DNA from 2 places in the Cytobacillus sp. Bva_UNVM-123 genome. Region 2 is predicted to be linked to the other one. Evidence: predicted binding sites of a transcription regulator. Region 2 holds the regulator's gene; the other holds the start of a gene.
The links. The regulator NrdR, encoded in region 2, represses ribonucleotide reductase genes. The targets are predictions, from matches to a motif close to AACACNATATATNGTGTT.
Positions count from the first base shown of each region.

Region 1: a site for NrdR is predicted at 1,053-1,070, ahead of KDN24_RS17090 (vitamin B12-dependent ribonucleotide reductase). Genes of this name have one in related genera too.

Region 1 covers NZ_CM177772.1:3,327,287-3,330,507, reverse strand. The annotation lists gene KDN24_RS17100 (quaternary amine ABC transporter ATP-binding protein) at 1-47, opposite strand, end outside; gene cudC (choline uptake/conversion transcriptional regulator CudC) at 296-832, shown strand; gene KDN24_RS17090 (vitamin B12-dependent ribonucleotide reductase) at 1,224-3,221, shown strand, end outside.
Region 2 covers NZ_CM177772.1:3,700,016-3,703,236, forward strand. The annotation lists gene KDN24_RS18945 (replication initiation and membrane attachment family protein) at 1-650, opposite strand, end outside; gene nrdR (transcriptional regulator NrdR) at 982-1,440, opposite strand; gene speD (adenosylmethionine decarboxylase) at 1,569-1,946, opposite strand; gene KDN24_RS18960 (glyceraldehyde-3-phosphate dehydrogenase) at 2,273-3,221, opposite strand, start outside.

The DNA.
Region 1 (3,221 bases), 370 kb from region 2:
CCTTTCACCTCTTTTAGAATTGCGGCCGTTCCATCAGACTTATTCATTGTATAAGTTATCCAGAAAGTGGGCAAAGGTGATAAACAGCTATATTCTGTTATATTTGTTTGTACAGTTTAAACTGAACGTACTGAACAAGTTATTTCCTTACAATTCCTATCATTTACTCCCTTATCCTCAAATGACTGGTTCTTTACTTTCATCAAAAACATGGTAGTCTAATTAATGAATATTTTATTTCCTAAGAAAAGCAATGTATGAAGAATAGATTGATATGATGGATGTGATTGTTTTCATGAATGAGAAAGAAGAGCTTGAGCGTGTTCGGGAGCGGGTTATTGAAACGATTGCGAAAAATATGAATTTATATGGTGTGACAGATTCGATTGGAAGATTATATGGAATGTTGTATTTCCATAATCACCCTATGACATTAGACGATATGAAAGTGGAACTAGGGATGAGCAAAACAAGTATGAGTACCTCAGTGAGAGTTTTACAGGAACTCAAAATGGTGGAGAAGGTATGGAAGAAGGGATCGAGAAAGGACTTATATCAAGCTGAAGAAGATTGGTATCAAACTTTTATTGATTTCTTTACGATAAAATGGCGGTCTGGGATCGCAATGAATATGACGACCATGGCAAAGGCAATAAAGGAACTTGAACAAATCATTTCTTCGAATGAAGTGGATGAGGATATCCAGGAATCGGTAAGGGTAGATATCGAAAAATTACAATCGGCTCTCGAATATTATGAATGGCTAAATCGTCTTGTCGATAGTTTTGAATCGGGGAAAATATTTGAAATTATACCGAAACATAAAGAATAACTGATTACTTTAACACAGGAATTAACACCTGTGTTTTTTGTTGTTGAAAAATAAATGTATTTTTCAAATTTTTCCCATAGGTCGTATTACCTAGTTAAAAAGTGCAAGCTTTAAATTATATTGAAATTTGTCTAAATATCCGATAAACCTTTTAATTTCTTTCGTTTTCTCTAGATTCTAGTTTTTTTTGTTTTTGACAAAAAAAAAATATCGTGAAACAAACACAATATATAGTGGTTGTAAAAATTAATTCACCACTATATATAGATTTTATTATTGATTTTACATTTTTGATATGGTAACTTAAGGTTATTAATTAAATCAACTAGAATTTACAAAAACAAGTTTTTATAATGTAAATTGAATCTTTTTTGTTGAAGGAGTTGTAGTAATGCCTGTTGCATTAGGACAAAATATGAGTTTGAACATTGAACGCTTGAATCAGGACATCCGTCTTTTTCCTCAAGTTCACCCGATTACCCCAAATATGAAAATGACTCACAAAGGGGTTTCCCGTTTAGTCATGCTAGACAGGTATACATTTAAAGATACAGAAAAAATAACATTAACTGACGGAGACTTCGTTGTTCTCACCATTAAAGAAGATCCGAAATTTCCTGCGCGAGGACTTGGCTACATTCTTGAAATTGATTGGGAAGAAAAAACAGCAAAAGTATTAGTGGAAGAAGATTATCGAGGGGTGCTTGACGATCCAGAAGAAGCTCAAACAGGTATTATTAAGAGATCTTTAGATGTCATTGAAAAACCACTTGAGCTTTTTTATGAACAGATTGCGAAGCGTAATGCAACCGGACTTGCTTCTGTTGAAAAAACCGAAGAGCAAAGACAAATTTGGTTTGAAAAATTTTATGATGAGCTAGCGAGCTTAAACTTTATACCAGCTGGACGTGTCTTATATGGAGCTGGAGCAGATACAGATGTTACGTATTTTAACTGTTATGTCATGCCATTCGTAGCAGACTCACGTGAGGGAATATCTGAGCACCGAAAGCAAGTAATGGAAATAATGAGCCGAGGCGGTGGTGTTGGTACGAATGGTTCAACACTTCGTCCACGCAATACACTTGCAAAAGGTGTAAACGGAAAATCGTCTGGTTCAGTTTCCTGGCTTGATGATATTGCTAAGCTGACACATCTTGTAGAACAGGGTGGTTCTAGAAGAGGAGCACAAATGATCATGTTGGCGGATTGGCATCCAGACATAATCGAATTTATAATTTCAAAAATGCAAAACCCAAGAATTTTACGATTCTTGCTCGAAACGACAAATGATGAAACAATCAAGAAATATGCAAAAGAAAAGCTAAAATTCACACCTTTTACTGAACAAGAAGTGGCAATGTATCAAGGAATCGTAAACTATAAGCATATCCCAGGTTTCGGTGGTTTCAGTGAGAAGATCATAAATGATGCAGAAACTAAGCTTGAGGTTGGAGGAACATATTCTGTTCATAATTCTGAGTTCCTAACAGGTGCAAACATTTCAGTTTGCTTAACGAAAGAATTCATGAACGCAGTAGAAAATGACGCTGACTATGAATTACGTTTTCCTGACGTAGAAAGCTATGATAGTGAACAAATGCATAACTATAATGAAGAATGGCATAAAGTTGGCGATGTACGCGAATGGGAGAAACTTGGTAATAAAGTGAGAGTATATCGTAAAATCAGAGCGAAAGAGCTTTGGAATCTAATTAATATTTGTGCGACATACTCAGCAGAGCCAGGCATTTTCTTCATTGACAATGCGAACGACATGACAAATGCAAAAAGCTATGGACAAAAAGTCGTTGCAACAAACCCATGTGGAGAGCAACCACTTGCACCATATAGTGTATGTAATTTGGCTGCAGTTAACCTTGCTGAAATGGCTGATAAAGAAAACAAAACAGTTAACTTTGAAAAATTAAAGCAAACAGTTGAAGTTGGCGTAAGAATGCAGGATAACGTCATTAATGCAACCCCATACTTCCTTGAAGATAATAAAAAACAAGCTCTTGGCGAACGCCGTGTCGGTCTAGGAGTAATGGGGCTTCACGATTTATTAATTTACTGTGAAACTGAATATGGTTCTGAAAAAGGAAACGAGCTTGTAGACAAAGTGTTTGAAACAATTGCGACGACAGCCTATCGTGCTTCTGTTGAGCTTGCAAAAGAAAAAGGCAGCTTCCCATTTTTAACAGGAGAAACAGAAGAAGAAACAAATCGATTGCGTAAAGCATTTACAGAAACCGGCTTTATGCAAAAAATGCCTGAAGACATTCGTCAATCAATATTAGAAAACGGTATTCGCAATTCACACCTACTTACGGTTGCCCCTACAGGATCTACGGGAACAATGGTTGGGGTTTCAACGGGTCTAGAGCCT
Region 2 (3,221 bases):
AAGCCCGCTTCCAAAAGGTCAAAATTAAAATGCTCATTCGTAATTTGAATGCTCTCAGGTTCTTGCCTTCCAATAAATACTTGCTCATCATCTAATTGCAGCATTTCGCTCGTTTCAGCGTTATATGTAAGTGACTCTAAATGACTTGACGAAAATACATCTTGGAATTGTTTTGTCACTTCTTGATAGTCTTCCTTACACTCAACTTTTTCTTCACTGAAAAACCGTTTTAATCGTAAATATTGATTTTTGCCGATTTTTCGATATAAGTAAATATTAAGCATACCGTCTAAAAAAAACTGCTCTGGTGTTAAAGGTGGAATTAATTCATATATAAAGGTCCGGGAATGTTCTGTTTTTTTTTCGTAAACTTTTAATAATCCTATCCCTTCCAACTTCATCCGCGCATCATAAACTTTATTTAATCCCATCTCCATAAAGTTCATTAAACTATGATGGGAGTTAGCTGTTGACCATAAGCGATTCTCCTCTAATTCAGCCCATAATGTCATATACAAACTGAAACAAGCAGAGCCAATTAAAGGCTGATATAAAAAAGTTAACACCTTCCGATCATAATCATGCAGAAGCCCACTGGCGTTCACAACATATTGATCAATTGGTAGTATCTCTTGCCAATGCTGGGCCATTTAACCAAGCCTCCTGTTTTTTAGTTAGAAAAACTTGGCGTTCGCCATGTCTTTTCGGCGAATGCCTTAGCTTTTCTTATGCGGTATTATAAAGTGAAACTAATCGGGCAATTACGGGCTGTTGATCCCCCACTTAAAATTTTGGGATTTGCTCAACTTCTTGATATGGGGGTCTTACAGCCCGTTAATGCGGGACAAACGCTAATATTATTTGAACTTTATCACACTTTAATCTTAAACTTTCCTACTAGCTAAAAAAAGAGCTAAAGAAATTCTTCAGCTCAAATATCATGCATTCAACACGACTGGTCATTGTTTATTTACTTTCGTACTAGCTATCTTTCTTAATTAATTCTTTTAATTCATCAATGAATACATTAATATCTTTAAATTGTCGATAAACGGAAGCAAATCTCACATATGCAACATCATCGATTTTGGCCAATCTTTCCATGACCATTTCACCGACAGATTCACTTTTTATTTCTGATACTCCATTACTGCGAAGTTCCTTTTCGATACTTGCTGTAATTTCCTCAAGTTCTTTTAGTGGAACAGGCCGCTTTTCACAAGCTCTTAATAGTCCACGGAGAATCTTTTCTCGGCTAAATTCTTCTCTTGTGCCCTCTTTTTTTACAACAATAAGCGGAATTTCCTCAACCTTCTCGAATGTTGTGAAGCGATAACTACATTCCTCACATTCTCTACGTCGACGAATTGAACGATAATCATCTACAGGACGGGAATCAAGAACACGCGTATTATTATTTTGACATGAAGGACATTTCATTCAATCAGCTCCGATTCCTTTTCACTCAAAGTATAGATACTTATATTGTACTATTTTTTTATGAAAAACCCTAACAATTTCATATAAAAAGAGGTGTATAATAAATATACACCTCTGAATCTCGAACATTATCGTACATTTGCTTGTTGATTAATTTGAACTGGTCCCATTCCACGTGGAATCTCGATATTCTCACTTGTTTTGGCTCCTAATGCAGCAGCGATATAATTTGCAGCGATGCTAGGATCAAGATCACCACAAGTATACACATCAATGCTTGCATAGCCATGCTCTGGAAAGCTGTGAATTGTTAAATGCGATTCAGAAATAATAACGACACCACTTACACCTTGAGGTGCAAATTTGTGAAATGCGACTTCTCGCACTTCAGCTCCAGATTTTAATGCTGCATCTACAAATGTTCTCTCAATAAAATCTAAATCATTAATTTTTTCAAAATCGCATCCCCATAATTCAGAGATGACATGACGACCCATTGTTTCCATATTCAAATTTCCCCCTTTAACAATAATAATGAAGTTCCATACTTACAATGGTCTATAACTACCACGGGGGAAAGTTAGTCCAAAGAGGTCCTAACCCTTTAAGTAGCTAATAATTAACCAAAATTCAAGAAGTTCACGAGGACTAGTATACTTTGTTTGATTTCTTTTTGCAACATATGTTTATAAAAAATTGTTAAAGGATCGCAGGTTCCATCTTTTATACCATTGCCAAAACGGAGTTACCTATTCAGAATAATGGAAAATTGCACTATAATAATAAAGCAAAAAAGATCTGCCGCTTTTTGGCAGATCTTTATAAATTCCAATTACCCGATATTTACTGTTGACGTTTTGTAAAGCTCTTGAGCAACATATTTTGTCAAGTCTACTACACGGCAGGAATAGCCCCATTCGTTATCATACCACGCTAAGACTTTCACTTTATTTTCACCAATCACCATCGTGGATAATCCATCAATGATAGCAGAAAATTCATTTGTGTTATAATCCACCGATACTAATGGCTCATCAGAAACATCTAAAATTCCTTGTAATGATGTTTTTGATGCTGCCACAAATGCATCATTAATTTGTTCAATTGTAACAGCTGATTTAAGATCAACAACTAAATCAACAAGTGATACGTTTGAAGTCGGCACACGTAAAGACATCCCGTGTAATTTCCCTTTTAATTGTGGAAGTACTAAAGATAGCGCTTTTGCTGCACCTGTTGATGTTGGGATAATCGATTGGGCACAAGCACGAGCACGACGCAAATCCTTATGTGGATTGTCGATGTTTTTTTGATCATTTGTATAAGCGTGGACTGTCGTCATTAAGCCATTTTCAATGCCAAATTGTTCATCAAGAACTTTGGCAACTGGAGCAAGACAGTTTGTTGTACAAGATGCATTAGAAATAACATCATGCTCATTAATATTTAATACATTCTCGTTTACACCCATTACGATTGTGACATCTTCATTCTTTCCAGGCGCTGATAAAATCACTTTTTTCGCTCCAGCTTCAAGGTGCATTGCTGCTTTATCGCGCTCATTAAATTTTCCTGTAGCTTCTATAACGATATCTATATTTAAGTCTTTCCATGGAAGCTCAAGTGGGTTGCGATTGCTAAGTAATTGTACACGTTTGCCATTCACAATAATAGCATCATCAGCAGGAACTACTTCCCCCTCAAATTTCCCGTGATTCGTGTCATACTTAATTAAGTGGGCCAAAGTTTCAGCAGGATAGCTTGCATTTACAGCGACCACA